3 regions of the Staphylococcus sp. NRL 16/872 genome follow, and region 3 is predicted to be linked to each of the others. Evidence: riboswitches for the same ligand, from Rfam matches in the RefSeq annotation. Region 3 holds a riboswitch; each other region holds the start of a gene.
The links. A riboswitch is a leader RNA that binds a small molecule or an ion and turns the genes downstream of it on or off. The one in region 3 is predicted to bind thiamine pyrophosphate.
Positions count from the first base shown of each region.

Region 1: it holds a riboswitch for thiamine pyrophosphate, as region 3 does, so the genes downstream of both, MT340_RS01565 (3-oxoacyl-ACP reductase) here and thiC (phosphomethylpyrimidine synthase ThiC) in region 3, are expected to answer to the same signal.
Region 2: it holds a riboswitch for thiamine pyrophosphate, as region 3 does, so the genes downstream of both, MT340_RS02270 (thiamine phosphate synthase) here and thiC (phosphomethylpyrimidine synthase ThiC) in region 3, are expected to answer to the same signal.

Region 1 is NZ_CP119327.1:322,095-327,605, forward strand. Features, by position in the region: gene MT340_RS01550 (ABC transporter permease) at 1-497, shown strand, start outside; gene MT340_RS01555 (DUF4064 domain-containing protein) at 587-1,756, shown strand; gene MT340_RS01560 (LLM class flavin-dependent oxidoreductase) at 2,012-3,313, opposite strand; gene MT340_RS01565 (3-oxoacyl-ACP reductase) at 3,407-4,156, opposite strand; TPP riboswitch at 4,279-4,380, opposite strand; gene MT340_RS01570 (solute:sodium symporter family transporter) at 4,807-5,511, shown strand, end outside.
Region 2 is NZ_CP119327.1:496,617-502,127, forward strand. Features, by position in the region: gene MT340_RS02250 (ThiF family adenylyltransferase) at 1-264, opposite strand, end outside; gene MT340_RS02255 (thiazole synthase) at 264-1,031, opposite strand; gene thiS (sulfur carrier protein ThiS) at 1,033-1,233, opposite strand; gene thiO (glycine oxidase ThiO) at 1,217-2,332, opposite strand; gene MT340_RS02270 (thiamine phosphate synthase) at 2,325-2,915, opposite strand; TPP riboswitch at 2,982-3,091, opposite strand; gene MT340_RS02275 (pyruvate MFS transporter) at 3,430-4,704, shown strand; gene MT340_RS02280 (putative quinol monooxygenase) at 4,790-5,074, shown strand; gene MT340_RS02285 (FUSC family protein) at 5,279-5,511, shown strand, end outside.
Region 3 is NZ_CP119327.1:175,083-180,593, forward strand. Features, by position in the region: gene MT340_RS00855 (hypothetical protein) at 1-166, shown strand, start outside; gene MT340_RS00860 (HNH endonuclease) at 275-454, shown strand; gene MT340_RS00865 (zinc ribbon domain-containing protein) at 783-998, shown strand; TPP riboswitch at 1,117-1,220, shown strand; gene thiC (phosphomethylpyrimidine synthase ThiC) at 1,407-3,143, shown strand; gene rarD (EamA family transporter RarD) at 3,379-4,284, shown strand; gene MT340_RS00880 (stage II sporulation protein M) at 4,379-4,984, shown strand; gene MT340_RS00885 (TetR/AcrR family transcriptional regulator) at 5,044-5,511, opposite strand, start outside.

The DNA.
Region 1 (5,511 bases), 150 kb from region 3:
CTAAAGATGCTTCTCATTTTAATAAAATGATGAATCATCTAGAGGATAAATATAAAATTGATATTCAAACTAGACACGAAACTGCAACAGTTTTGTATGAATTTAATGGTGGATTGATATTTATTGGTGTAGTTGTGTCTATAGTCTTGCTGCTTGGCACGTTCTTAATGATGTACTATAAAAATATTGCAGAAGGCTATGAAGATCGTCGTAATTATCAAATTATGGCAAAAGTTGGGATTGAGGACGAACGTATTAAATCGACTATTAATCATCAGATTATTTGGATTTTTGCTTTACCGATTTTAGTAGCGATGATTCATGTCACTGTGGCGTTTAAATATATTTTCACGCTATTAGGTGCGTTAAGCATTACGAATATAGGTGTTTTCGCGACAAGTTATATTGGTGTTATCATCACTGTTATCGCTATCTATGCCTTAATGTATTGGATTACGTCACGCATTTATTACCTAATTGTCCATCGTTATTTTTAATTTTTTGAAAAGGAATTTTATTTTACTTTTCAAAAATAAGAGTAACATCAATATCAGTAGGGTATAGGACAAAAAAAGGAGGCATAATTATGGCGAATCAAACATATGATTATTCAACAAAGAATGAACATGGACATAATAAAGTGAGCCGAGTTGGTGAACACATACTGACTTGGGTCGGTGTTGCTATACAAGCGTTGGTTGCAATTATATTTCTTTTAATCCGTCCTTTTGTAGGTAATAGTGAATTCCGCCAACAAATCTTAACGGAATCTCAAAAACAAGGAAATCAATATTCTACAACTGAAGTTAACCAGGGTGTTAGTGCGTTAAGTAAATTTATTGATTTCTTTACATGGGCTTCAATCATTCCTTTAATTTTAGCAATTATTGGAGGCTTTTTAATCAGTAAAAAACATAAAGCTGCTGGTATTTTAATTCTTATCGCAGGTATCTTAGCTTTAGCATCTAACTGGATTAGTGCTATCTTATGGTTAATCGCAGGTATTATGTTATTAGTAAGAAAAGCTAAAAAACATAATGATAATGATTATGATCACCGCTATTATGATAATAATGGTAATCATCACGATAATGGTTACGACAACCGTCACGACAACCGTCACAATGGTTATGGTGACCACCATGACAATAACTATGATAATAACAACAGAAATAATGGTTATGCGAATATGACAAACCAAGGTCAACGTGGCAATGATTATCATAATGATAGAAATGATCACCGTTATGATAGAGACAACCACGATAGAAACGATAGAGAGCGTAATGATGTAAACGCTAGTAACAATGCTTTCATTTTAGATGAAGAAGATAAAGCGAAAGAACAAGATTATATTAAAGATCAATATTCAAATAATGAACATGACGTGCATAATGGTAGTCATTATGATTCTCGTCATAGCAATGACAATGAGCGTCATCACCATGATGATTTAAACCGTGATGAGGACTTCAATCGTCGCAATGATGTGGATTGGTCAGCAGATAACAATCACGAACACAATAATAATCTTGGTAGAACATTAACTAATGATGAAGATTATCAACATGATAATCACCGTCGCGATATCGATGACAACAACTATCGTCGTAGTGATAGATACAATCATAGCAATGATAATCATTCTAATGATTTAAATAGAGATCATGAACAGAATCATCAAAATGATAATTTCTTAAAAGATGAAGCTAAAAAATTACAAGACAAAAAAGATAACGATCCATATAAATATTAATGGAGATTGTCTAGAGTCTGGGGCGAGCCTGAAAAAACGGCTCGCTTTTATTATGGAAAAAATAAGGCGATGGTGCTCCTAAGTTAGCATCATCGCCTTCATGTTAATTTCTATTATATGAATTAATAAATTGGATATGGGATAAATGAATTTTGAATTGGATAATTTGGATAATAATGAATGTCTTAAGACTGTAGGTAAACTCTTTCAGTCTTAATAGTTTTAAGAACTTTATCAATAAGCTCTATTGAATTTCTAATTTAACCCTAAGTGATCTCTCAGGGTATGTCCTGTGTACGCTGTGCGATATAAACCACGACGTTGTAATTCAGGAACGATTAAATCTACAAAGTCTTTTAAGCTATGTGGGAGGGAAGGTGGCATTAAATTGAACCCATCTGCGACACCTTCGTTGAACCAATGCTCCATTTCGTCTACGATTTCTTCAGGTGTGCCGACTAAAGTTAAATGACCGCCTCCAGCATTTAAATAGCCAAGTAATTCACGAACAGTCGGTTGTTTGTCATTAATGATTTCAAGGATGGTTTCATAACGACCTTTAGGTCCACTAAATTCTTCAAGTGGGGGTAATTCAGGAACGGGTTGGTCTAGTTCCCATTGATTACAATCTTGTTGGACAAAGAAACTTAACTGTTTTAAAGCAGTTTCAACAGAAAGTAAGGCATCTAGCTCTGCTTTTTTAGCTTCTGCTTCTTCATGCGTACGCCCCACGTAAGTGACTAATCCCGGAAAGACTTTAATGTATCTTGGGTTATCTGTATTTTGTTTCATTTGAGCATCTAGTCTTTCACGATAGCGTTGAGCTTGTTTGAGATTCCACGCTACTGAATAGACGGCATCAGCATATTTCGTAGCTAATGCAATACCGTGGTTAGATGAACCTGCTTGCATAGCAACGGGCTTTCCTTGTGGACTTTGTGGTGTAGTGAGTGGTCCACGCACTTGGAAATATTTACTTTTATGGTGAAGCGGTTGTATCGTTGTCGTATCCATCAACGTGCCGGCTTCACGATCAGGTTGAAAGTCCTCAGTAGTCCATGACTCAAACAACTCATTAACGACGTGGGCGAATTCGTCCGCCTTTTCATAACGAACAGCATGCTCAGGCAATGCTTCCATACTGTGGTTCTGAGCCTCCACATCTGTCATAGAAGTCACTAAATTCCAACCGACGCGTCCACCAGTGATATGGTCCAAACTTAATAACTGACGCGCTGCCGTAAATGGATTTGAAAATGTACTCGAGATAGTGGGTACCAAACCAACATGATGTGTAACCTGGGAAATAGCCGTTAAGTTAATGAGCGGGTCAAACCAGAAACTCGGCATCGTCGTGAAACCAGGATTGAAAGCTTGATTATCCGCAAAGAATACGACGTCAAATAGTCCTTTTTCGGAAAGTTGAGCTAGCTCTTGATAATACGTAATATCACCAAGACGTTCAACGCTTGAATTAGATTGTTGCCAAGCTGCCTGATGATGCCCACAACCGTAAATTAAAATGCCAATGTGTAATTGTTGTTTCTCTTTCTTCATAATGAATCACTAACACTCCAGTTTGTTGTTGGGATTTTGATTAAATAGAGAAGAATGCGTGCATTGAGTACGTCACTATCGACTCCAAAAGTTTTAGTTCATTGTTAAACCACCATCAACTGTAATGTTTTGTCCTGTAACGCCATTTGCGGCTTCAGAACTTAAGTACGCTACCATATTTGCCACGTCTTGAGGTGTAGTCACTTTGCGTAATGGTGTCGTTTGGGCAATCAAGTCAAATACTTCTGGTGTGGTTACAGCACTGGCATCAGTCGTTTTTAATAAGCCACCAGAAACCATATTAGCCGTAATGCCATATTGACCTAATTCAGCAGCAACGTTGCGTGTAAATCCGATTAAGCCTGCTTTGGCTGTTGTATATTCATGATATGGCACGACAGGATTTTGGAATAAATTTGTACCGATGCTGATGATACTACCAGCGTTACGTTCAATAAATTGAGGGACTACACTTTGAGTAACATTAAATGCTGCTTTTAATGTGCCATCAATTTGCTGTTGGTAATCTTCCCAAGTTAAGTCTTTAAATGCTTTTTGTGCTACTGGGTCAAACTTGAAATTGACTAACGCATTATTGACAACCACATCGATTTGACCGAAATGGGCGGTTGCTTCTTTGACTAAACGTTCCACTTCTTCGCGTTGTGTCACGTCTGCTTGTAGTGCGATTGCGTTGTCGCCTAATTCTGTTGCTAACTGTTCAGCAGTCTCTTTACTCTTATTATAATTAATGACAACTTGAAATCCTTGAGACACTAATGTTTTTACGATGACTGCGCCTAAACCACGGCCACTGCCTGTTACTAATACTGTTCTTGCCATTGCACAAGCCTCCATCACTTTCTTTTACAGTAAAAAAATACGCAACCTTCGCTAGGAAAGTTGCGTAAATGATAGATATGTATATAGAAAAGAGATTTGACATAAAATCTCTATCAACATCTAAAATTTATCCCACACTTTCCTACGCTAGTATGAACTAGTTCAGGTTCAAAGGGTTCGAGGACAAGCCTCATCTCAGTTAAAAAACACCCCTAGTGCATATATTAATACTATATTTACAATGTATAATTTTTGAATTTAGAAGTCAAGGTAATTGCAGAGTAAAAGTAGGGCAAGATAGGCTATCTATTTGCGTCTATCTTGTCTGCTTTTAGGAAATCTTTTAGTTTAAAGCGAATAAATTAAAGGCTCTTATAAGTTTCATAGGTTAATTAATTAATCAAAATTGATTAAAAATAAATTTGTAAAAATATTGAAATTCATTAAAATTGGTAATGCACAAGTTTTAAGATTGAAAAAGTATTAAAAGTAAATTTAATATATATATGAACTAAATATAAATAGTTGTTTTTAAAATTTTCAATCTGGAGCGAAGATAAAAAAGGGGATATAAACGTTAAATATGAAGTTAACGTTTGTTTTTATATTGGGAAAATATTCAAAATTTATTAAAGGAGAGCGAAAGAAGTATGAATTGGCTAGCAGTCTTGCTATTTTTAGGCGTAGTTATCGGTATTAGTGTTTATGCTTATTGGCGATCGAAAAAAGTACAAACCGATAGTGCAGACGGCTATTTTATGGGAGGCAATACTTTAACAGGTTTCACTATTGCTTCAACGATTATCATGACCAATCTATCAACAGAACAATTAGTAGGTCAGAATGGTCAAAGTTATGGAAAAGGTATGGAGGTTATGGCGTGGGAAATTACTGCTGCCGTAGCGGTAGTCTTACTCGCTTGGGTCTTCCTTCCTAAATACTTACGTTATGGTGTTTCTACCATTTCTGAATTTTTAGAGATGAGATATGATACATTTACGAAGCGTTTTGTATCAATTTTATTTATTTTCACGTATGTCGTGTCGTTTATGCCTGTTGTTTTATATTCAGGTTCTTTAGTCTTTAATAAGATGTTTCATATTGGCGACTATTTAGGTGTAAGCAATACGACAGCAACCATCATTATTTCATTAACAATTGGTGTGATTGGTGTCCTTTATCTCTTTATAGGTGGCTTATCTTTAAGTGCATTCAGTGACTCTATTTACGGTATCGGGTTAATTGTTGGTGGTTTAATTGTAACTTTAATTGGCTTACATCATGTGGGTGATGGCGGTTTCGTCAAAGGTTTCGACAATATCGTTCAACACACGCCTGAGAAACTTAACGCGTTT
Region 2 (5,511 bases), 320 kb from region 3:
CAATTTTTCTTTAACGGCATGTACTTTCGGCACCAAGTTTGTAGCGTCATCTTCTGTATATAACGCTTGACGATGTAGATTGGATTCTTCCACTATATCCATGTCAACAATGGCCAAGTGATGGGCACCCATGCGGGCTAATAGCTCTGCCACATGGCTACCTAATGCACCGGCTCCAAGTATTAAAATCTTTGCATTCGATAGGGCGTGTTGCCCATGTTCACCAAAAGCATAAAAACGCATTTGACGATTGTAGCGTTGCATTATAAGAATCCTAATCCTTCAGTTGGACTTGATGCTTGTGCAGTATATTTCACTGGAATTCGACCAGCTTCATAAGATAAGCGACCAGCTTCAATGCCTAATTTCATCGCTTCTGCCATTTTTACTGGATCTTTCGCACCTGAAACAGCTGAATTTAATAAGATTCCGTCAGCGCCTAATTCCATCGCATGACATGCATCTTTAGGAGAGCCAATACCAGCATCAACGATAACTGGAACATTAGCATTTTTAATGATATAGCTAAGGTTCAATTGGTTGTTGATACCACGTCCTGTACCGATTGGAGAAGCAAGTGGCATAACGGCATGCACGCCTAATTCTTCTAAACGTTTCGCTAGGACTATGTCATTAGAAATGTAAGGACATACGATATAACCTTTCTCTAATAACACTTTACAAGCTTCGTATGTTTCAAAAGGATCTGGTAATAATGTTTCATCATCACCAATGACTTCTACTTTAATCATGTCACATACGCCAGCATGTTTCGCGATTTCTGCGATACGAATGGCTTCTTCGGCTGTTTTAGCACCAGCAGTATTTGGGAAAGTGATGAAATCTTTTAAATTAATATTTGCAAGTGGGTTAGGTAAGTTTTTATCGTATAAGTTCATACGTCTTACTGCGAATGTAAGGACGTTTGTTTCTGATGCTTTAATCGCTTGTGTTTGGATGTCCTCATTTTCAAATTTACCAGTACCTAATAATAAACGAGATTGTAATTCTAATGATCCGATTTTAAACATTTTATCCGCCTCCAACAAATTCTAATAATTCTAATTGATCATCTTCACGTACAGTGTGGTTATCATAGTCTTCTTGTTTAATTAATGTTTTATTATGCTCGACAATGACACGTTCAGGGTCTAATTCAAGTGAGTGAAGCACTTGAGTAATCGACTGTTCTGCGTCGAATGTGAACGTATCACCATTAATGATACACTTCATTATTTGACCTCCTTGAGACATTAAATGACTCGTAATTGCGTGGTTTAACGCCAGTGAATAGCCAGTTTGCGATATCTCGTCCTATGACAGGTGAAAGTAAAATACCATTACGGTAATGACCTGAAATGACATATAAACCATCGTCGATGCGGTCCATGATAGGCAATTCGCCATCAGTATAAGGACGTACGCCTGACCATTGCTTAATGACCTTACCTTGTGCCAATTCAGGAACACGTTCATTGGCGTATTGATGCAACCATGAGACACCTTGATTAGTATTACCGACAGAATAATTATCAAATTCACTTGTTGCACCGATAAGGAAACGATTTGGTTGTTTCGGCACAATATAGCAACCATTCGTCATAAAGATCGTTTCTTTCAAATCTAGGCTGTCATGTTCAATAAGTAATACTTCGCCTTTGACACCAACTACTTTGCGTGGAAGTTGATAGTGTTCTAATAATTTAGAGCTCCACGCACCACCAGCGACAATCACTTTCTTAGCAACTAATTGACCTTCTGAAGTAGACACCTCATAGTAGCCATTTTGACGTTCAACACTAAACACTTCAGTTTCATAATAACGATGAATATCGCGCTGTTGCAGTGATTTAAAAAGTGCTTTCGTATAATGATTGGCATTGATTTGTCCATCATTTGGAATGTAGATAGCCATTTCGCTTGATGTAACATGACCATGCGTTAAATCGATTAAATCCTCATCAGATAATTCCACTACACTTGGGTCCATAGTACTTAAGAAGTCATATTGTTGTCTTAAACTTTCAACATCCTCAGGACGATTAGCAACTTTGATTAATCCTGAAGGTTGATATTGAATATCGATGCCTGTTTCATCTTGCAATGTTTCACACAGTTCTGGGAAAAGTGAGCGCGATTCAAGCGCGAGTCTAAATAAATCCGTATCTTCAGTAAATTCATTTTGTGCACCTAGCATACCGCCTGCTTTATAAGAAGCATGTTTACCAGGAACATCTCTGTCGACAATCGCGACATCCATTTGTGATTGACTTAAATGTCGTGCAATAGACATACCAATCACACCTGAGCCAATAATAAGAACATCATGCATCTTTCAACCACTCCTTTCGTAACTGTTCGATTTGTTGTAAAGATGCGTTCATAAAGAAAGAAATTGCACATATACCAGCAAACCCATTAGGTAATTGGTGAATCGTTTCTTTAGTGATGCCACCAATCGCATAAATAGGTATTGGCAAACGTAAAACGTCATTGATTTCATCCTGTGATCGTGGCTGTTGATTTGGTTTAGATGGCGTTTTGAAAATGTGGCCATAAAACACATAATCAAGACCATGTTCATAAGCTTGCTCCACAGATTGCTTGGAATGAGTCGACATACTGACTTCGACATTTGGGTGTAGTTGTTTATAGTCGAAAGCATTTGAATCCATTTCACGACAATGCAAGCGTGACAGTGTTAAGGATTCTAGTAATTCAGTATCACTGTGAATGATCACTTTCTCTTTAGGAAAGCCAGCCTCTAATAGTCGAGTGATGAAGTTGAATAACGCTTCGTGTGACATAGGGGTACGAAAGAGTAATCCGTCTATGCCTTTAGCTATAGCTAAGAAATGTTGTAAATCCTTGTCCGTTAAATCTTTGTAACTTGTTATTGCAATAAATATATGCATCACCCCTTGAACAATAAAAAAACGCTATTGCCCTTGTAGGGAAATAGCGTTCAGCTTAACTTTACGATATCCTTTGCGCCACTTTCCTACGCCAGTACAAACTGGATCAGGTTCCAGGAATTATAAAGTTCGTTCTTTACTCTCAGCCTTAAACAAAGGCACTTCCAGTGGATGATAAATGTTTATTCATTTATAAAATAACTCATAGCGTTTTAATTCAATTTCATTCTACAGTTTTTTTGATTAGAGTTCAAATCTTAATCCAAAGCAACTATGACACGCCCTTTTCAAAATGATAAAACAAAGAATACAAACAAGTACAATTTAATAAAAAAATATTAAAATTATATTGTAAACGTTTACACTAAGTGATAATATAATTAAAAATAAGTAATCAATATTGAAATTACTGTTAGAAGAAGGAGGATCTAAAGTACGTTCAAAACTACGTAATCATTTAGTACGACAACATTAATTTAGAATCAACAAATATAAATGAAAGTAGGACAGTAACATGGGTCAAGGACAAAGAAAGAGTAATGTGCGTTGGATGTTCGCACTATTGTTTTTTATTATCGGAGTTATCGCGTATATGGATAGATCAAATATCTCATATATTGCACCACAAATGATGAAAGATTTACATATGGACAAGCAACAGTTTGGATTGTTAGCTTCATTCTTCTCACTTGGTTATGCTTTAATGCAAGTGCCTTCGGGAATGTTAGCGGAGAAGTTTGGTCCACGTAAAATGATTTCAGTCGCATTAGTATGGTGGAGTGCTTTTACAATCTTTACAGGAATGATTAAACATCACGGTTTATTATTCTTAGTACGTTTCTTATTTGGTATTGGGGAAGCACCAATGTATCCATCTAATGCCGTATTTAATTCAACTTGGTTCTCAAAAGATGAAAAGGGAAGAGCATCAAGTGCATTACTTGCAGGTTCATATTTTGGACCCGTATTAGCACCAATTATTACTATTGCCATTGTAAATGCATTTAACTGGCAAGCAGTATTTTATATCTTCGGGGCAGTAGGTATCCTTATTGCGATTTTATGGGGGATTATCGCGAAAGATTTACCAGAACATCATCGTATGGTAAATGAGGCTGAAAAAAGATATATCATGGAGAATCGTGATTTAGTTCAAACAAGTAAATCACTTCCACCTTGGAATCAATTCTTCCGTCGTTTAAGTTTCTATGCGATTGCAGGTCAATACTTTGTCGTTCAGTTTATTATTGCTTTATTCTTAATTTGGTTACCTACGTATTTAACTGAACAATATCACGTAGAATTCAAACATATGACAATTAGTTCATTACCATGGTTTATCATGTTTATCTTAATTCTATCTGCAGGTGCTATTTCAGATAAAATTTTACATAGTGGTCAATCACGTTTTGTAGCAAGAAGTGTCATCGCTATTGTTGGTTTCATCGTATTTGCAGTATCAATCTTTTTCGCAGTTCATACTGAAAGCTTGTATATCACTATTTTCTGGTTATCACTTGGCTTAGGTGGTATGGGTATCTCAATGGGTATGAGCTGGGCTGCAGCAAATGATATCGGACGTAACTTCGCCGGAACAGTCTCAGGTTGGATGAACCTATGGGGTAACCTTGGTGCGTTAGTTAGTCCATTCTTAGCAGGTGCGTTAGTCACTTCATTAGGTTGGTCAATGACATTCCAACTATTAATTGTACCAGCAGTGATTGCAGTCATTTTATGGTTCTTCGTTTCACCAGACAAACCACTTCTTCAAGATGAAAGCAAAAAGTAGAATAGTCTTTTTAAAAGCAAATAATTGTTTAATACTGAAGTAGATATGGTACAACTAAAGCAATAACAATATTGAAGGTGATTAAATGATTATTATTAATGCAAAACTTAAAGTAAAAGAAGAGCACCGTGAAGAATATTTAAAATTAATGAAAAAATTAGTTGAAAGTTCTAGCCAAGAAGCGGGTAATACGTTCTATCATCATTATGAAGACGTTAAAGAACGCAACATATTTGTTGTGGTTGAGAATTATAAAGATGAAGAGGCAGTACAAACACATAACCATTCAGACCACTTCAGAGCATTCAGTGAAAATATTGGCAAATACATTTCAGAAGAACCTGTTATCGATGTAGCAGAAACAAAATAATATAACTTTTTGAGAGTGAGACAGAAATCTTTTTATCAAATTAAGATTTCAGTTTCGCTCTTTTTTTGTAGTCTATAATCATGCTACTGATGAGTAAACTTAAAAAGTGTTATCATAAATATGTATGCTTTATAGAAAGGAAAGATAATTTTGGGAAATGTATTACAGTCTCTTATACAATTCGATAAAACCAAGATTGACTTTATGAAAGGGATTCGCCAAGGTTTATTAATGATTATCCCAGCATTAATTGGCTATTACCTTGGGAATTTTAGTTTTGGTTTACTTGTATCGACGGGGGCGTTAGCACATATATACGTCTTTCAAGGACCACCTCGTTCTAAACTTAGAATGGTTATTTTATGTTCTATTTCGTTTGCGATATGTATGATGCTCGGCACCTTAACCGTATCTCAACCACTTCTTTATGGTTTTAC
Region 3 (5,511 bases):
TAATTTAATTACTTTTAATGATTTAGTTGAAAATGGATTGAAAGGTAGAATTCAAGGACCTAGAAAACTATCTGAGAACCTTATTAGAGTAGTAGAAGCATATGATACAAGCTTTGATAATTCTTTAGAAAATATGGTTTATAAAGAAGGACGATTAGTTAAATAATATAGTTATAAATATGAGAGGAATGCTCAATTAAGAAACATAGCTATTCAAATACACGGATTAAATTGTACTGTTTGTCATTTTAATTTTGAAAAGTTTTATGGAGATATAGGAAGAGATTTTGTTGAAATACATCATTTAAAACCTTTATTTATTAATGGGGAAGAACATTTGGTAAACCCTTATACAGATTTAGTTCCTCTATGTTCAAATTGTCATAGAATGATTCATAGAAGAAAGTATGAACCATATTCTATCGAAGAATTAAAAAGTATAATTAAGCAATAAATAAGTGTATTTTAAATTACATTTAAGTATAGTTGTTAAAAATACGGAGTATTGGCTGCGAGACGCTACTAGGAATAGCATGAGCATTGAGACAAAACCAGAATAAAAAAGAGTTAAATCACAACTTACAAGACTTTGAAAAAGGCTTATAAAATGATTTAACTCTTTTCATTTATAAATAGATTAGCTCAAGCAATGCCTAGAGCAAGCGAGTAGCAACAATACGTAGTATTGTGTAAACTAACATATTAGATATCAAAGTTATGAATTATTAGATTAAATGTATACAGGGTATAAGTAATTAAAAGACAATTTAAGGAGGAGTTATATGCCTGAAAATCTAAATAATGGTTGTGTGAAATGTGGTCATACGGAAGTAGAGGAAGGCACATTATCAGCAACAGGTTCAGGTTTATCAAAGATGTTTGATGTGCAACATAACAACTTCAAAACGATTACTTGTAAAAATTGTGGTTACACAGAGTTTTATAAAGTGGATAATAATAGAACGAGTGATATTGTCGACCTATTCTTTGGGGGATAACTTCAAAGCAATATTTATTCAAACAGTGGCTCACAGAGTCACTGTTTTTTATACATTCAATTAAAACTCGATTTGTAGTAAAATAACACCTTTGTTATAATTATACTAGTAATATAATATCATCTGCTAGGGGTGCTTTAATGTGCTGAAAGAAGCTATAAGCTTCAACCCTTTTTACCTGATCTAGTTAATGCTAGCGTAGGGAAGCAAGTGAGTAAATTTAGGCTAAGATGTAGTTAAACATAGGCACATACTGATGTGGTTAGGTTTCATGACATTTCAATACATATAATAAATTAGTATAAATTCGCTTATTTTCTTATGCATTCAGTATTAAGCTGAATGCTTTTTTTATGAGGCTATTTATCAGTAATATTGGACGCTCCTAACGAATAGGAGGTTATTTTAATGAAACAAGAATTGATTAATTTTAAAAAGAATTTTCCAGCGAGCAAACGAATCTTTAAAGTAGGAAAGCACGAAGATGTTAAAGTGCCTTTCCGTGAAATTGAGCTTTCGGATACGCAACTTGAAAGTAGTTCCTTTAAAAATGACCCAATTGTCGTTTATGACACAGCAGGCCCATATCATGATGAGAACTATGAAGTGAATATTAATCGAGGTCTCCCTAAACTTAGAAGTTCATGGATTGTGGAACGTGAAGATGTTGAATGTTATGAAGGGCGCAAAATTCAATCGATAGACAATGGCTTTAAGCAAGAAGGACACAAGAACTATGTGGCGCACCCTTTTCATTATCAACCGAAACGTGCGATGAAAGATAAAGTGGTAACGCAAATGTATTATGCGAAACAAGGCATTATCACGAATGAAATGGAATTTGTGGCGATTCGTGAACAGGTTGATCCGGAATTTGTCAGAGAAGAAATTGCGAGAGGTCGTGCGATAATTCCAAACAACGTCAACCATCCAGAATCTGAGCCGATGATTATTGGAAAGAATTTCAAAGTTAAGATTAATGCGAATATCGGAAATTCCGTTGTGTCATCATCGATTGAAGCGGAAATTGAGAAATTGGTATGGGCGATTCATTGGGGCGCAGACACGATGATGGATTTGTCGACAGGCAAGAACATCCATTCTACTCGAGAATATTTGATTCGTAATTCACCAGTTCCAGTAGGTACAGTGCCGATTTATCAAGCTTTGGAAAAGGTGAACGGTGTAGCTGAAGACTTGACTTGGGAAGTCTATCGGGACACGCTTATTGAACAAGCTGAACAAGGCGTGGACTACTTCACAATTCATGCCGGGGTATTACTTCATTACATTCCATTAACTGTGGACCGTTTAACAGGAATTGTATCGCGTGGAGGATCAATTATTGCACAATGGTGTCTTGCGCATCACGAAGAAAGCTTCTTATATACGCATTTTGAAGATATTTGTAAAATCTTAAACAAATATGATGTCGCTGTATCTTTAGGAGACGGCTTACGACCAGGCTCAATTTATGACGCAAACGATGAAAGCCAAATTGCAGAACTTAAAACTTTAGGTGAATTAACAGAAATTGCTTGGAAACATAATGTACAAGTTATGATTGAAGGTCCAGGACATATTCCAATGCATAAAATCAAAGAGAACCAAGATTTAGCCGATTTCTATTGTAAAGAAGCACCGTTCTATACATTAGGACCTCTAGTTACAGATATCGCGCCAGCCTATGACCATATTACTTCTGCCATTGGAGCAGCTCAAATTGCTAGCCATGGAACTGCCATGTTATGTTATGTAACACCGAAAGAACATCTTGGTTTACCAAATAAAGATGACGTTCGTGATGGAGTGGTCACATATAAAATCGCGGCGCACGCAGCGGATTTAGCGAAAGGCTTACCAGGTGCGACAGTTCGAGATGATGCGATTAGTAAAGCGCGTTTTGAGTTCCGTTGGATAGACCAATTCAATTTATCATTAGACCCAGATCGTGCGAGAGAATATCACGACGAAACCTTACCAGCAGAAGCTGCTAAAATTGCGCACTTCTGTAGCATGTGTGGACCTAAATTCTGTTCAATGAAACTGTCACACGACATTCGTGATTCATACAAAGAACAATTAGAAGGTATGAAAGAGAAAGCTGAAGAATTTAGAAAATCAGGCAATAAAATTTATCAATAATATTGAAATATCTTATGGCAGTGGCTCACGTAGTCACTGCTTTTTTACTGTTTCAAAGATAAGGGTAAGACTTCGGGTTGTGTGATGTTAGTAGGAAGGATGTCTAAAATAAACCTGATTTCATAGTTTTTTTAAGTTTATGAGCACCTACTATACTCAAGCCTTCCAAGTATTGATACGATAGGTATAATGATTAATACATATTTCCAGGGTTATACAGTTAGGAGGTTGAGTAATGAATTCTACAGCTGAATTTAAGAAAGGAATTTTATTTGCGCTAGGTGCGCACTTATTATGGGGCGTTCTTCCAATTTATTGGAGATTGATTGGTGGCATAAGCGCATTTGAAATTTTAGCTTATCGTATTGTTTTATCAATGATTTTTATGATTTTGATGGTTTTTGTACTTAGGAAATCTCAAACATTTCAACGTGACTTGAATCACTTGTTCACTCATCCGATTCAACTTGTGGCAATTATAGTTGCTGGTTACGTGATTACTATAAATTGGGGTACATTTATTTGGGCGGTTTCTAATGGACATGTTTTACAATCCAGTCTTGGTTATTACATTAATCCATTAGTGAGTATTCTATTGGCGTTCATTTTTCTAAAAGAAAGATTTAATAAATTTGAGTCCTTAGCGATTCTATTTGCAGCAATTGGTGTATTATATATGACCATTCGAGTTGGCGAATTTCCGATTATTTCATTAATGTTAGCTTTCTCATTTGGAATTTACGGTTTATTGAAAAAATTAGTTCAAGTAGAAGCAATAAGTGGAATTACGATTGAATGTATTGTCACAGCACCGGCTGGACTAATTTATATGATTTACTTATGGCAAACGCATCAAGCGTCAGTAGGATTGAACATGGATACATTCTGGTTGATGTTCTCAGGTGCAGTAACGGCAATACCATTAATCCTATTCTCAGCCGGCGCACGACGTATTCCGTTGTCACTAACAGGATTTATACAATACGTTAGCCCAACATTAATATTCCTATTAGGTATCTTTGTCTTCAAAGAACAGTTTGACGTACATCAATTTGTGACATTCATCTTTATCTGGATCGGTATTGCGCTTTACAGTATCTCTCAATATGTAAAAATGAAACGCAACCCAAGACCAGAATAACTAAGAATTCTTAATTTCACCTTAAATATCTTCAGTGATTATTATATTACCTTAAGATATTTGATAGTATAAGTGGCGACAAGGGAGGTCGCTTATGCTAAAGCTAATTGATTTAGACATAGTTAAACGAGCGTTAAAAATATTTATAGTTGCTACAATTTGCTTAATCATTACAACAATTATCTGTTACTTTATCCATCCATCATTTAATGAGTTGAAAGATTTAGGGAGTACGAGCGAAAAAATTAGTGACGCTAATGGGCTAGAGAGAGTATGGAAATATATTGTTAATAATGGCTTTCAAGTCCCATTACAAATGTTTATCTTAGCCTTACTACCTATTCCTTACCTTTATTTAATTAACTTGGTAGTTACGATTATTCTTCCAGGTATTATGTTAGGCTTCCTTATTAATTTTGATATGCATAAAGGTATGGCTGGATTGATTGCATTTATTCCACATTATACATTTGAAATTATGGGTTTTTGTATTCTAGCGAGCGCTTTATATTTGCTAAACAAAGCAATCACACGTCGTTTTACCAATCTTTTTAGGAAAAATAAAAAAGAAAACTACCCGATAAAAACTAATTTGATCAATGTCATTAAATCATATATATTTATCGCCTTACCATTAATCATCATAGCTGCTTTCTTAGAAACATACGTAGCAAACTTCATATATAATCTTATAACTTAGTATTCATATATAAAGCCAAATGAACAACATCCCGAGTTCGTTTGGCTTCTTTTATGCACTTATTCAATTTCAGATTGAATATTAAGCAGTTCATGAGTTGAATTTTTGGCAATATTCACTAGTATGTTGGCGATGTAGTGAGAGCTGTAGTGCATCTCGCTATTCATCCAACGTTCAATCACTCCAATATGACCATGGATTGTGTAGTTTAAAATAATGTCTTTTTCGAAATCGAGTTCGACGTTGTTCTTCTCAAGTAATGGATAGTAAATATGTTCTCGAACCTTTTCTACAAGAAGGGCTCTGAAGTAAGTTGTGTTCATATTCTGTATAAGCACTTTTACGAAGTCAAAGTTCATTTCTATATATTCTAATAATCTGTAGAATGAAATTTTAAATTCCGTATTAAAGATTTCGTCCTCTTTTGTATTACCTTTTTTCACATATTCAATCATTTCATAAATCGTATCTTCAATCATAGAGTTTAAGAACTGATCTTTACTTTTATAGTGTAAGTAGAACGTACT